One region of the Gordonia sp. NPDC057258 genome, then DNA from elsewhere that is predicted to be linked to it. Evidence: riboswitches for the same ligand, from Rfam matches in the RefSeq annotation. Region 1 holds a riboswitch; the other holds the start of a gene.
The links. Region 1 has a riboswitch for S-adenosylmethionine ahead of ACFUEJ_RS11615 (bifunctional o-acetylhomoserine/o-acetylserine sulfhydrylase). Riboswitches for the same ligand answer to the same signal wherever they lie in the genome.
Positions count from the first base shown of each region.

Region 1 (7,599 bases):
GGTGACCGGAGCGTGGTCGGACCAGCGGAGGTCGTAGGCCGCCGCACGTTCCACCTCGGCCTTGGTCGCCCGGCCGGCCAGCATCTTGTTGGTGAGCTGATAGTCGATCCGCCATCCGGAATCGTTGTCGAAGGCCTTACCGCGCCACGACCACCACGAGTAGGGCCCGGCGTCGTCGGGAAAGAGTTCGCGCATGACGTCGCGCCACCCGGCGGCGAGCAGGTCGGCCACCCAGGCCCGTTCGTGCGGTAGGAAGCCGGGGCTCTTGAGATTGCCCTTCCAGTTCTTGATGTCGGCTTCGGCGGGCGCGATGTTCCAGTCGCCACCCACGACGACGTGGCGGCGTCGACGGACCAACCGATCCAGGTACGCGCCGAACTCGCGCATGAAACGGACCTTCTCGTCGTGCTTGGCGATGTCCTTTTCGGCGTCGGAGAGCGCGGCACCCTTGGGCAGGTACAGGCTTCCCGCGGTCAGCGGTCCCAGGTCGGTGTCGACGTCGACTTCGAGATAGCGGCCGAGGTCGTCGAACTCCGCGCTCCCGAATCCGACGCGCACCGCCGACGGCGCGCTACGTGTCAGCACACCGACGCCCGCGTGGCCCTTCACCGAGGACTCGCTCATCGTCAGATGCCATCCGGTGTCGAGCACCGGCGCCAGCGCGTCGCGGGCGAGTTCCTCGCTCGCGCGGACCTCCTGCAGCAGGACCACATCCGGTCCAGATGTGTCGAGCCAGGGCAGCAGGCCGCGGTTGGCCTCCGACCGATGTTTGACCGCTGCGCGGATTCCGTTGACGTTCACCGTGGAGATCGTGAGTGGCACGGGGCCACATGCTACGGCGGCTGTCCGACAGCCCATTGGCCGTGATCGCGCCACTCGAACGACGTCAAAAAAAGGTAAGGCAACCCTTGTGCGGACACCCTAAGATATGTAAGCATTGCCTAATCCAGGCACGAAGGTGAGTTTCCGAGATGTTCGTTTGCATATGCCGCGCCGTCACCGTGGACGAGGTCCATGCGCACTGCGATGCGGGCGCGTACACGGTCGACGCGATCAGCGACCGCTGCGGCGCGGGCGAAGGCTGCGGGACCTGCCTGGACGAACTGCACACCATCCTGAGCGAAAGGGCGTCAACCGCGACGACCGCTGCATGACCTGACCTCCGAGCCGACGAACCTCGCGCGAGACGACGCGCGGGGGGTTTTGTCGTGTTACGGTTCGACCGGACACACACGGGAAATGGGAGGCAGACAGATGCGTGGCGACCCCGAGGTCATCGACCTGCTCAACGAACAGCTCACGAGTGAGCTGACCGCGATCAACCAGTACTTCCTGCACGCGAAGATGCAGCAGAGCTGGGGTCTCACCGAGATCGCCGCGAAGACACGGGCCGAGTCGATCGAGGAGATGACTCACGCCGAGGTCCTGACCGATCGCATCCTGTTCCTCGACGCCCTGCCCAACTATCAGCGCCTGCTGCCGCTGCGCATCGGGCAGTCGATCCGGGAGCAGTTCGAGTCGGACATGTCGATCGAGGTCGAGGTGGTGGAACGACTCCGCCCCGGAATCGCGATGTGCCGGTCCAAGGGCGACATCACCAGCGCCAACCTCTTGGAGCAGATCCTCGCCGACGAAGAGGAACACATCGACTATCTCGAGACGCAACTCGAGCTGATCAACAAGCTCGGCGAGCAGCTCTACCTGTCGAAGACCATCGCCACACCGCCCACGAACGGCTGATTGCACCGACTCGACGACACGAGGGCCGACCGGACTCATCCGGTCGGCCCTCGTCGTAGGTAGGACGGCCGCGCTCGTTCAGGACCCGACGGGCTGGTGCCGCGCCTGGCGCCGCGCGGTCGCGAGGGCCACGACGGTGACCGCGATACCCGCCACCGCGAGCATCACCCCGACCACCGACGGCGCCAGATATCCGTAGCCGGCACTGACCACCACGCCACCGAGCAGCGCTCCGGCCGCGTTGGCGATGTTGAGCGCGGAATGGTTCAGGGCCGCGGCCAGAGTCTGTGCATCGGCCGCCACATCCATCAGCCTGGTCTGCAGCGCGGGTAGCATCATCGATCCCGTGAGCGCCACGAGGTAGGTGAGGATCAACGCTGCCCAAGCATTCTCGGCCAGCACCGCAAAAGCGCCGAGGGAGAGTGCGGTGGCGGTGAGTCCGCCGAGGATCGCCACCGCCACGCTGCGGTCGGCGACATAACCGCCGACGAAGTTGCCGGTCACCATTCCCAGTCCGTACAACATCAGGGCGAACGGCACGACCGACACCGACAGCCCGGTGTCGGTGGTCAGCGCGGAGTTGAGATACGTGTAGAACGCGAACATCCCACCGAACCCGACGGTTCCGATGACCAGTGTGAACCAGACCTGGGACCGCTTGAGTGCACCGAGCTCGGTGAGCGGGTCGGTGGTCTTCATCCCGGTGAGCGTGGGAAGCACCCGGATCAGCGCGACGACGGTGGCGATTCCGATCACGACCACGATCGCGAACGCGGACCGCCAGCCGAACGTCTCGCCGAGCCAGGCGGCCGCCGGTACGCCGAGGACGTTCGCGACGGACAGACCGAGCATCACCTATCCCACGGCCTTGCCACGGTTGCGCGGGCCGGCCAGATGAGCGGCGACCAGAGCCGCGACCCCGAAGTAGGCGCCATGCGGGAGGCCGGCGACGAACCTCGCCACCAGCAGCAGACCGTAATCCGGCGCGAGGACGGTCGCGAGGTTGCCGACCGTGAACGCCACCATCAAGCCGATCAGAAGCGTCCGACGGGACATCCGCGCGGTGAGCGCCGCGATCAGCGGCGCACCCACCACCACACCCATCGCGTAGGCCGAGATGACATGTCCGGCAGTCGGCTCCGAGACACCGAGCGATCCGGCGATGTTGGGCAGGAGGCCCATGGCGACGAACTCGGTCGTCCCGATCCCGAATCCACCCAGCGCAAGGGCGAGGATCGTCCACCGACGCACCCGGCGGGACACCTCGGCCGATTCGGCCCGCGCGGGGCTGCGGACTTCCCCGGCGGTGGACGGACCCGTCAGTGAAGGGTCGGCCGGGGCTTCGGTCGTCGAGAGAGCATCAGGCACGGTTGATGCCAACCCGCGCCCGTCAGCGCTGATTCCTCAGCCGGTGGTGAGTTCATTCACAAGCGCAGTGTCCTGAGCATCGCGCGGGGTGTCAGTCGCCGGCTTCGGAGCCCCCATCGCTGTCGGGCTCGGACGGGTCTGGGGAGGGCCCGTCCGGATCCGAAGCCGTGTCGGACGAGCCGGCCCTCTCGCCGTCCTCTCCCCCGTGACCGTCGGTTCCAGACGTCTCGACATCGCTTCCCGAGGGATCGGTGACGGCCGGCGAGTCGTCGTCTCGAGGCGGGGCAGGCGCGGGGTCCGCGTCGGGCGTATCGGTCTCGGCATCGTCGCCCGTGTCGGCCCCCGACGACGTGTCGGTCGTGTCGCCCACCGGGGGCTGCCCGGCCGGTGACGGGTCGGTGGCATCCGGTTCGGCAGCCCGGGCCGCCGACGGCTCGGACGAGGGGCCGGACCCGCCCACTTCTTCAGCGCGGACCGGCCCCACGGACTCGTCGGGTACGGCCGCCAGTCGCGCGAACGTGGACGATCGCAGGTGCGACGTGTCCGCCGCGAGAATCGAGACGGCGCCGCCCTCCGACGCCACCGGCCCGATGATCGCGCCCGCCCAGTACCGGACGAAATTGACCGGCAGCAGGACGATGCTGCGCACGCTGGCAGCCAGGGCGCTGACACCGCGCACGAACCGAGCCGGTGTCGCGGTGACGATGCCCTGCAGGATGTCCTCGAAGACGAAGATGTCGGGTAGGTATGCGCCGTACCCGAGACGTGGGAGTGGCGGCAGCAAGCCCTGCACCAGCCGGACCACCGGCTGCAGATTCGCCAGTTCGATGCCGAACGGAAGCCCGATGGTCGGGCGATCCGACAGGAAATCGCCGATGGTGCCCCGGTAGCCGAGGTCACGAGCCCAGCCCTGGACGAGCTCGGCGAACGCCGAGCTCGCGCCGACCATGCAGACGCCGTCCGCACAATCAACCGGGCGATTCGTCCACGTGTATCCCGACACCAGAGGGTTACCCGACATCTGCTCGGGATACAGGAAATGTTTGACCTGGTAGCCGAGGATGCCGTCGATGGCGCCGATCGGGTCGTAGACGGGATCGGGCAGATCGCAGATCGGGTCGCCCTCGATGCACACCGACACGACCCGGTCATTGACCGTCCCGAAGCCGGCGTCCGTACTGTCGGCACCACGCGACCCCGACATGGTCAGACCCGGGATGATCCCGATCAGCGACAACTCGATACCTCGCCCGGTCTTGTCACCGGCCTGCCGCGGATCCGAATACAGCTCGCCCGACACCCCGACGTCGGAGATCACGACGTCGTCGCTGGGATCGTCGGGCGTGTTCGCGACATCGAACTTCCGGCCGTTGCCGATACCGGCGAGCACGTCTCCAGCGATGCGCGCCCCTTGCGAATAGCCCGTCACCACCACCGGCGCCTCGGACCCGCACGCTTCTCGATACGACGAGATCGCCGACGCCGTCGATGCGATTCCCTGTTCGGTGCTGCGGTCGTACCCCGTCGCTCCGAGCGGCCATATGGTTGCCGGGTAGGGAGCGTTGATCACCTCATAGTCCTGCTTGCGGTACCGCTCCTTGACGCCCTCGAGCAATAGCGACTCAGCGTCGACGGTCCCCCCGACCACCACGACGGCACCGCTGCACGAGGGGCCGCCGGCTGTCGCCGCCGCCACCCCCGTGAAGCCGAATGCGGCGAGGGTCGACATCGTCGACATCCAGGCGACCAACAGAGCGACCCGTCGGGTCCGGAGATGAGCCATCACGGCCATGAGCGCTCCTGTGCGAACCCGGACCACCTGAGCGGAGCATTCCGGTGCAGCCGGGGCTGGTCGAACAGTAGATCCGCGATTGCGGAATCGACAGCACGCTGAGCGTCGCTAACTACCTTGACCAGCTGTTTTGTATCTGAACACACCCGATTTCACTCGGTCGGAGGACAGCCACCGGCACCCTTCCGGTGCACTTCTCAAGGGTTGGGCGCGGCCTGACCGGGACGGTTCTCGGGCCCTCACATCCGTGTTATATCCTTGTCGCCAGGTCATGAGTATCAGCGCGAAGCCCCGGCTGGCTGATCGGCAACCCTCCTTCCGCGGTGGGGTGCTCCGGGTGATGACCGGGTTGCGGGATCGCAGTGGCGATCCCCGGCAAGCGCGGGTCCGAAGGTCGGACCCCAACAGGGTCGAGTTGCCCTGCCGACCGTAGAAAGTGATGAATCGCCATGTCTGATGTCCCTGACGGCACCCTCGACAGCAACGATCCCAGCGAGAACTGGAGCTTCGAGACGAAGCAGATCCACGTCGGGCAGTCCGCGGACGCGGTGACCAATGCCCGTGCGCTGCCGATCTACCAGACGACGTCGTATGTCTTCAACGACACCCAGCACGCAGCCAATCTCTTCGGTCTCGCCGAACCGGGCAACATCTACACGCGCATCATGAATCCCACGCAGGATGCCGTCGAGCAGCGGATCGCCGCGCTCGAGGGCGGCGTCGCCGCGCTGCTCGTCGCATCGGGACAGGCCGCCGAGACCTACGCGATCCTCAACGCCGTCGAGACCGGCAGGCACGTGGTGTCCAGCCCCCGCCTCTACGGCGGCACGTACAACCTCTTCCACTACACACTGCCCAAGCTCGGGGTCGAGGTGAGCTTCGTCGAGGACCCCGAGGACCCGGCGTCGTGGCAGGCCGCCGTCAAGGACAACACCCGCGCGTTCTTCGGTGAGTCGATCTCCAACCCCAACAACGAGATCCTCGACATCTCGGGGATCGCGGAGGTCGCGCACCGCAACGGCGTACCCCTCATCATCGACAACACCGTCGCCACCCCCTACCTGATCAGCCCGCTGGCCCACGGCGCCGACATCGTCGTGCACTCGGCGACGAAGTACATCGGCGGTCACGGCACCGCGATCGGCGGCGTCATCGTCGACGGCGGCACCTTCGACTGGCGGGTCCAGCGCGACGGGAAGGACCTGTTCCCCGGTTTCACCACGCCGGACCCGAGCTACCACGGTGCCGTCTTCGCCGACCTGGGCGCGCCCGCCTTCGCACTCAAGGCACGCGTGCAGTGGTTGCGCGACACCGGCGCGGCGATCTCCCCGTTCAACGCGTTCCTTCTGGCACAGGGCCTGGAGACGCTGAGTCTGCGCATCGAGCGCCACGTCGCCAACGCGCAGAAGGTCGCCGCCTTCCTCGAGGCACACCCGCAGGTCGAGTCCGTGGCGTACGCGGGCCTGGAGTCCTCGCCCTGGTACAAGCGCGGTCAGGAACTGGCCCCGAAGGGTCAGGGTGCGATCATCGCCTTCGAGATCCAGGGCGGAGTGGACGCCGGCAAGAAGTTCGTGGACGCGCTCAGCCTGCACAGCCACGTCGCCAACATCGGCGATGTGCGGTCGCTGGTCATCCACCCCGCCTCGACCACCCACAGCCAGCTCACCCCCGAGGAGCAGCTCGCCGCGGGCGTGGCCCCGGGACTGGTCCGGCTCGCCGTGGGCATCGAGGGAATCGACGACATCTTGGCCGATCTCGAACAGGGATTCGCGGCGGCCAAGTGAAACAGGTGAGGCAGCTTTGTCGGTGAGTATCGACCTGAATGCGACAGCATCTGATCAGCCCGACTGGGAGACCCTCCCGGACGGGGAACTCGTCGGCATCCCCATCGGCTCGTTGCCTCTCGACAGCGGAGCACGGATCGACGACGTCACCCTGGCGTTCCAGCGCTGGGGGACGTTGTCGCCGTCCCGCGACAACGTCATCCTCACGCTCCACGCACTGACCGGCGACTCGCACGTCACCGGACCCGCCGACGCCGACCACGACTCGGCCGGATGGTGGGACGGGCTGATCGGCCCGGGACAGGCCATCGACACCGACGAATGGTGCGTCATCTCCGCCAACGTCCTGGGCGGATGCAAGGGCTCTACGGGTCCGGGCTCCATCGCCCCCGACGGTCGGCCCTGGGGCTCACGCTTCCCGCAGATCACCGTGCTCGACCAGGTCCGCGCCGAGGTGGCACTGCTGGACCGCCTCGGAATCCGCAGCGTCGGTGCGGTTCTCGGCGGTTCGATGGGCGGCGCCCGCGCGCTCGAGTGGGCCATCGAGTACCCCGACCGCGTCCGCAGCGCCCTCGTGCTCGCCGTCGGCGCCCGCGCGACCGCGGATCAGATCGGTATCCAGTCCGCACAGATCGCCGCGATCAAGGCCGACCCGGACTGGTGCGGCGGCGACTACCACGGCACCGGCCGGATTCCGTTGCAGGGCATGGGGATCGCGCGTCGGATCGCCCATCTCATGTACCGCAGCGAGCCGGAGCTCGACTCCCGCTTCGGCAACGACGCCCAGGGCGACGAGAATCCCCTGACCGGCGGGCGCTACGCGGTGCAGAGCTATCTCGACCACCAGGCGTCGAAGCTGATGTCCCGCTTCGACCCGGCCAGCTACGTCGTCCTCACCGAGGTCCTCAACCACCA
Region 1 covers NZ_JBHUXZ010000013.1:25,706-33,304, reverse strand. The annotation lists gene ACFUEJ_RS11640 (exodeoxyribonuclease III) at 1-822, opposite strand, end outside; gene ACFUEJ_RS11635 (bacterioferritin-associated ferredoxin) at 972-1,154, shown strand; gene bfr (bacterioferritin) at 1,255-1,740, shown strand; partial or broken gene ACFUEJ_RS11625 (MFS transporter) at 1,819-3,108, opposite strand; gene ACFUEJ_RS11620 (cutinase family protein) at 3,200-4,900, opposite strand; SAM riboswitch class IV at 5,168-5,288, shown strand; gene ACFUEJ_RS11615 (bifunctional o-acetylhomoserine/o-acetylserine sulfhydrylase) at 5,350-6,684, shown strand; gene ACFUEJ_RS11610 (homoserine O-acetyltransferase) at 6,701-7,599, shown strand, end outside.

Region 2 (7,599 bases), on a different contig from region 1:
GGCCTCGTCGAGCGCCGCATACCTGGCGTCGCGCGCACCGGCCTCGAGGCCGCCACGGCGCCCGACGCGCACCGGTAGCACCCGGACGCGGGCGCCCAGACCCCCTGCCACCTCTCCCGCCGTCGCGGCGACCTGTGCGGAGTCCGGCTGCAGTCCGTGGTCGACGATCAGCGCGGTGACGTCCAGACCGGCGCCGACGGCGGCTGCGGTCAGCGCGAGCGAGTCCGGTCCGCCGGAGAGGCCCACACAGACCTGCGGCCCCGAGAGATGAGCGGCCGCGAACTCCGCGACCGCCCGTCTCACAAGACCCGCTGAATCCATGCCTGCGGGTCGTCGATCTCGCTCGGCAGCGGCATCGTGTCCGGCGAGGTCCACACGACGTTGAACCGCTCCATCCCGACGGCCTCGACCACCACGTCGACGAAGGCCTTGCCGCGGATGTACTGCGCGAGCTTGGCGTCCATCCCGATGAGCGCCCGGATGAGTCGCTGGACCGGGTTCTGGGGAGCGGTGCGTCGTTTGTCGAACGCGGCTCGGATGCTCGCCACCGACGGCACATGCGCCGGACCCACGGCGTCCATGACATGGTCGGCGTGACCCTCGAGCAGCGTGCCCAGGACCATCATGCGTTGGAAGGCGGCGTGCTGCTCCGGGCTCTGCAGCAGTTGCATCGCCCCGATCACACCCTTTTCGCGCGGACCGTCGGAACCCTTGAGCGCCTTGGTCATCCGCGTGACGATCTCGGTGGTCGACTCGCCGGCGTCGGAGGTCAGCACGGCCACGTTGTCCTGCATGTAGTCGCGCAGCCACGGGTTGGCCGAGAACTGCACCCGGTGGGTGACCTCGTGCAGGCACACCCACAGGCGGAAGTCCGACGGGATCACCTTGAACTGACGTTCGACGTTGATGATGTTCGGCGTCACCACCATCAGCACACCCGGTTCGCCGGTCTCCGGGTCGGGCGTGAACGGGTCGTACTGGCCGAGGATCGCGGTGGAGAGGAAGGCGAGCAACCCGCCGGCCTGGAGGCCGCCGAATCGGGCCCCGAGTCCGGGCGATCCCGCATCGATCGACTCGTCGGAGCCGAGCATCGAGCGCATCGACCGGGACGCGGCGTCGATCCACCCGGCCCGGTCGAGGACCCGGGTGGTCGGTACGCGCAGGCCGTCGGCGAGCCCGGTGACCTCACGGACCGGGGCTTCGGCCCGGGTCGCGGCGTCGGCCAGTTCCGCACGGGCCGCCTCGTAGGTGTAGGCCGTGGTCTTGGGACCGGGACGGGCGAGACGTTTCGCGGTTGACGCCGCGAGCGACCAGTCGATCTGCGACCCGATGCCCGGTTGACGGTCGGCGGTCTCGGCGACCTCTGTGGTCCCGGCGTCGGTGACGTCCGACCCGGCGGTTCCTGAAGTGGTCATCGGCACCCGCACTCTCTCAGTTGACCCACCACGGCGTCGAGGGCGGGTCGCGCGTCCGCCGGCGAGGTGCCGCCGGACATCAGGGCGAACGACAGCACGCGGCCGTCGACTGTCTGCACTATGCCGGTCAACGAACTGACCCCGGTGAGTGTTCCGGTCTTGGCGCGCGCCCAGCCCGCGCCCGGGTTGCCGGGGGCGTCGAACCGGTCCGCGAGCGTGCCGGTGCCACCGGCGATCGGCAGCCCGTCGAGCATCGGGCGCAGCGCCGGCCGGCTGGGTCCGCTCGCGGCCGTCATCACGGCGTCGAGCAGTTCCGGCGTGGTGCGGTTGGCGTACGAGATCCCCGACGCGTCGTGCAGGGTGGTACCCGCCCACTGGTCCGGGAACATCGACGACAGCACCTGTTCGATCGCCTCGACGCCGCCGGCGTGCGTCGGCGGCCCGCCCCGGTGCACCGACAGTTCGATGGCAAGCGTCTCCGCGAGCACGTTGTCGCTGTAGCGCAGCATGTCGTTGACCCGGGTGACCAGCGGCGCCGACTGGACCTTCGCGATGACGCGGTCGTTCCCGGATGCGGGTGCGCCGGAACCGGTCACCTCCGTGACGGGACCCTCGACGCCGAGAGCCGCGGCCAGCGCCTCGCCGGCCATGATGCCCGGGGCCGCGGTGCGCGGCGAGTACTCGTCGAGCGGTTCGAGCCGGGCGCCGTCGACCATCAGCGATTCGATCGGCGCGATGTCGCCACCCTGGATGTCCCGGCGGTCCCAGGTGGTGTCCATCGTCGGACCCGAGAACGCGCGCAGGTCGACGGCCACCGACGTCACCGGGATCTCGGTGTCCTCGATCTGCCGCGCCAGGTCGGCGATGCGACCGGGGTCGGTGTAGAAGGTGTCGGTGCCGGCGGGCTGTGCGGACAGGGTCGGGTCACCCGCACCTCGGAGGATGATCTGCCCGTTGCTGCCGGCCACCACCGTCGTGGTCAGTCGCTGATCGTGCGGCACGGCTTCGAGCACGGCAGCCGCGGTCAGGATCTTGGCGTTCGACGCGGGGATCCGCGGACGCTCGGGGTTGCTGGTCCACAGGACGGTGCCGGTCAGCGAGTCGCTGATCATGCCGGTGAGTTCGCCGAGCGCCGGATCCCGCAGTGCCGGCGCGATGGCCCGCGACACACCGCTCGGCGTGGGCTCCGGCGCGGAGGCGACCACCGGGTCGATCCGGGGGTCGACGGCGATCGCGGCGGGCTGCGGGGGAACCCCCGGCGGCAGTTCGGGTTCCCGGTCGAGCCGGAGCGCGATGACCACCGAGGCCGTCGCGACGAGGGCCAGGATCACCACCGCGGTGATCGTCCACCACAGAAGTCTCCGACCGGAACGACCGCCGTTTCGGGTGGATGCGCCCACAAAGCCTCCGGGTCTCTCGCGGTTGACGGTCGATGGAACGGCCCGGACATACGCACAACGAGGGGTACGAACATCGAGGTCGCCGGACCAACAGTATCGTTGGGGCAGCGTGCGGGCGTTTCGGCCCGACGCGGCATCCCCGATCAAGACTGCCAGGAGGAACTGTGGAATTCGATGTGACCATCGAGATCCCCAAAGGTGGCCGCAACAAGTACGAGGTCGACCACGAGACGGGCAAGGTCTACCTCGACCGCTACCTGTACACCTCGATGGGCTACCCGGCCGACTACGGCTACATCGACGGCACCCTCGGTGAGGACGGCGACCCGCTCGACGCGATGGTCCTGCTCCCCGAGTCGGTGTTCCCCGGCATCATCGTGCGCGCACGGGTCGTCGGCATGTACACCATGACCGACGAGGCCGGTGGCGACGACAAGCTGCTCTGCGTCCCCGCCAAGGACGTGCGCTGGGACCACATCAAGGACATCTCCGACGTGTCCGAATACGAGCTGGGACCCATCGCCCACTTCTTCGAGCACTACAAGGACCTCGAGCCGGGCAAGGAGGTCGACCCGGGCGGATGGGTCGGCCGCGACCAGGCCGAGAAGATCGCACAGGAGGCCATCGATCGCCTCGCTGCGCACCCCGACGCGGCCAACGAGCCCTCGCGCGGCTGATCTCTCCCACACACGAGACCGCCGGCACCATCATCCGAGATGGTGTCGGCGGTCTTGTCTGGTCACCAGGTGGCTTCGACTCGGCGCCTCGACCTCCACGCGCTCCTTCGTCGCTTGCTCGGCCCGGCGGCTACGCTCGGTGCCGGCTCAACCAGCAGTGGGTCAGGCCACGCGGTACCGCTGCTCGGCGAGCACCGGCAGGATCTGTTCGCGGATGCGGCGTTCGGTGGCCGCGCCGTCGATCGGGATGAGGATCACGGCGTCGGCGACCTCGGCTGCGTAGATGTCGCGGACCAGCGTGATCAGTCCGTGTGTCGTCCCGATGTAGCGGATGGTCCCCGAGCCCGTCTCCGACGACGCGTTCACCGCCGCAGCAGCGGCCGTGCGCGCCGACGCGGCGTCCGGCGCGACGGCCACCTCCACCTCGAGTGCGACCACGAAATTGGCCTGATCGTGGCTGCCGGCCCGGAGCAGGGAGCGGGCGCGCTGCGCCTCGCGGAGGGTCTCCCGCCGCACGACGATCGGAAACGTCTGTGCGAGATCGTCTCCCGCGAGCGCGATCTGGAATCCCGGACGTCCGATGCTGATCGGGGCCGTCGGGGTGGCAGTCTGTGCGGCGATCACGGTGCCGCGGTCAGCACGTGCGTCGAGTTCGATGGTCATCTATTCACCCCTGGTCGAGTTCGGTCGGTCTGTTCGGTTCGCGCCCGGAATGCATCGAGAATCCGGTCGATGTCGTCGACGGTGGTGCCCGCTCCGAAACTCGCGCGCACCGTGTCGGCCGGCGGTGCGAGGCCGTCGACGGTGTAGCCCGCGACTCCCGCGCGGTCGGTGGAATCGGTGAAGATCCGCAGCGGCGTGAAGCTGCCGATCGCGGCCAGGCCGGCGTCGAGACGTTCGGCGAGGCGGCGTTCATGCAGGCCGATCGTCTCGGGTCCGAGATCGGCGAGCACCCGACACGCCTCGGCGACCGCGATCGCCCCGGGAACGCCGTCGGCGTCCGGCGAGGCATCGACATCGGCGGCGTCGAACCAGTCACGACGACCGATGAGAACGCCGGCGCCATCCGTCCTACGACCTGGTTCACCGAACGCCAGGTAGTCGATGCCGTGGCTGACGACGGAGACGGGCCGGTGCCCGACGAGTTGCGCGGCGTCGACCAGGATGCGGGCCCCGGACCGGTGCGCGAGCGAGGCGAGCCGGCCGATCGGCAGCACCTCGCCGGTGATGTCCGATACCGCGGTCACGACCAGGAACGATGCCGGCGCCGAGGCGAGCTCGGTCTCCAGCGCGACCAAGGTGTCCTCGATGGTCTCGCAGGCCGGGACGAACCGCGCCCGGTCGCGCCCCTGCCGTGGTGCGCACCACCGCAGCAGGTCGGCGCCCTGCCCGATGTCGAGGACGACGACGTCGCCAGGAGTGATGCGCGCCGCGAGGTCGAGGGCAACGGCGGCATCGCGGGTGAAGACGACGGTGTCGTCGACCCGCGCACGGACGAACTGCCGCACCGATTCCCGGGCGGCGTCGAAGCGGACGTCGACTGCGGGCGACAGGCGACCGGCGGGTGCGGACAGGACAGCGGTCACGGCAGGAAACTCCTCAGACAATTCGCGCTTGCCGCGTCCGGTCGGTACGCGGCCGGGTCGTCACCCGGAGCACCCCACCGCGAAGGAGGGTTGCCGACCAGCGAGCCGGGGCTTGTCACTGGCACTCATGACCTACGACCAAGGGTCGTCGATCTCGCGCGGACGTGTCAATTTTCACTCAACGTGATCGGAAGTTAGGGCACACTTACCTGTAGCGTGTCAGGGGTGTCAGCGACTGATGTGTTCGTGTTGTCCCGCCCGCACGGCACCGTGCGGGGCATGGGCGCGGTCCGTGCGTTCACCGACGTCGACGCCGCCTCGGCCGCCCTGCGCGCCGGGACCGTCGACGGTCTGACCGGCGCGATCCCCTTCGACCTCGCCGAGCCCGCCGCGCTGGTGGTGCCCGAAGTCCTGCACGTCGACGCGGCGCCGCTGGCAGGCACACCACCGCTGACGCGCACCCCGGTGTCGACGACCCTGCACCCCACGGCCGACGAGCACCGCGAACGTGTCGCACACGCGGTGAAGCGGATCGTCGCCGGCGACGTCGGCAAGGTCGTACTCGCCCGCAGCGTCGACATCGTGCTCGACGCCGAGGTCGAGCCTCTGCAACTCCTCGACGCACTGGCGGGCGGCAATGCCGGACACAACGCATTCGGTGTCGATCTCGGCGCGGCCACCGGCTCGGGTTCGTGGCTGTTGGGCGCGAGTCCCGAAGTGCTGCTGCGCAAGTCGGGTTCCGTCGTCACCTGCCACCCGTACGCGGGATCGGCGCCGCGGTCACCCGACCCGGTCGTCGACCGCGCCGCTGCCGACGGATTGTTCTCCTCGGCGAAGGATCTCGCCGAGCACGCCTTCGTCGTCGACCACCTGCGAGACCGGCTGGGACACCTCTGCGACGACGTCGACGCGCCGTCGACCCCGCAATTGCAGTCGACCGGGGAGGTCTGGCATCTGGCCACCCCGATCCGCGCGCGGCTTCGGGACCCGGCGACCACTGCGCTCGATCTCGCACTCCTGCTCGGCCCCACCCCGGCGGTCTGCGGCACGCCGAGTGATGTTGCTGCGCAGATCATCCGCGAGGTCGAGGGTGAGCGCGGCTTCTATGCGGGGGCGGTCGGCTGGTGCGACGCCGCCGGCGACGGGGAGTGGATGGTCACCATCCGGTGCCTCGAACTCGAGGCCGATCGTCGCAGCCTCCGGACGTGGGCCGGCGGCGGTATCGTCGAACACTCCGACCCGCAGGGCGAACTCGAGGAGACGGCGTTCAAGCTGCGGACGGTCCTGAACGCGTTGGGCATCGCCGCACTCGACTGAGCGGATCAATTGCGGACGCGCGCGATCTTCGCCCGTTACGCTCGTCGATGATGCCCGACGACCTGATCATCGCCCGAAATCCGGAACAGGGCTCCTCACTGCCCTTTCTGGTCCGGATTCCGCTCGGCAGTGACGGGATCGTCTTGAAGGTGAGGGAGACCTGGCCGCGAACCAGCAAGGTCTATTGTCATCGCGCCGACGAATGGCCGACCACACCGCAGATCGTCGAACGTCTTCCGGTTCGGTCGGTGACGCGGCGCGGGGCGGCGATCGATCTGGTGCTCGACCGCGCTCGCGAGAATCGGTCACAGTTCGTCGTCACGCGGGCTCGCGGACGCGAGATGATCTTCTGGCAGACGCGCAAAACCACCAAGCAGGCGCGTCCAAACGTCACGCTTCCCAAGGCTCGGGCACACGGCCAGGCGCTCGAGATCGTCGTCGACACAGGCGAGAAGTACGCCTACTCCTTCGGTCATCAACAGGCGACCACCACTCGACACCGCCTCGATGCCGGCGATTACGCGATCGTCGAGGACGACCAGGTGGTCGCCGCCGTCGAACGCAAGTCGATCGACGACCTCGGCAACGGTCTCATGAAGGGAACTCTCACCTACCAGTTGGCAGGTCTCGCGGGACTCCGACGCGCCGCGGTGGTCGTCGAAGCCTCATACAGCAAGGTGTTCACGCGCGAATACGTCAGCGGCGCCGCGCTGGCCGAGGCAGTCGCCGAGGCGCAGGTCCGGTTTCCGACCGTGCCGATCGTCTTTTGCGACAACCGCAAACTCGCCGAGGAATGGACCTACCGCTGGCTCGGTGCCGCGCTACACGAATGGCGGCTCACCGTCGGCAGCGAGCCCATCGTGCAGGGCCTGCACGGTCCACCGGCGACACCGTCGGAGATCAGGGCGTGGGCTCGCGCCCAAGGGATCGAGGTGCCCTCCAAGGGACGGATCCCGAGTACGGTGCGAGCGGCCTGGGATCGCCGGAACGACTGAATGGCACCACCCTCCGGGGACTCGGCCCCGCTCACCGAGGCGGATTCGCGCTGTGCCGCAACGGAATACGTCAGCGCTTACCCTCACCCCAGCGCGTGGTCCAGGTCGCCCAACAGGTCGTCGACCCCTTCGAGGCCGACCGACAGCCGCACCACCGAGTCACTCAGACCGATCGCCGCGCGTCCCTCGGGACCCATCGCACGATGAGT
Region 2 covers NZ_JBHUXZ010000004.1:61,187-68,785, reverse strand. The annotation lists gene tilS (tRNA lysidine(34) synthetase TilS) at 1-303, opposite strand, end outside; gene ACFUEJ_RS04730 (zinc-dependent metalloprotease) at 300-1,415, opposite strand; gene dacB (D-alanyl-D-alanine carboxypeptidase/D-alanyl-D-alanine-endopeptidase) at 1,412-2,815, opposite strand; gene ACFUEJ_RS04720 (inorganic diphosphatase) at 2,980-3,492, shown strand; gene ACFUEJ_RS04715 (hypothetical protein) at 3,655-4,155, opposite strand; gene ACFUEJ_RS04710 (aminotransferase class V-fold PLP-dependent enzyme) at 4,152-5,078, opposite strand; SAM riboswitch class IV at 5,098-5,211, opposite strand; gene ACFUEJ_RS04705 (isochorismate synthase MenF) at 5,319-6,395, shown strand; gene ACFUEJ_RS04700 (ERCC4 domain-containing protein) at 6,446-7,390, shown strand; gene ACFUEJ_RS04695 (O-succinylhomoserine sulfhydrylase) at 7,474-7,599, opposite strand, start outside.
Region 2: it holds a riboswitch for S-adenosylmethionine, as region 1 does, so the genes downstream of both, ACFUEJ_RS04710 (aminotransferase class V-fold PLP-dependent enzyme) here and ACFUEJ_RS11615 (bifunctional o-acetylhomoserine/o-acetylserine sulfhydrylase) in region 1, are expected to answer to the same signal.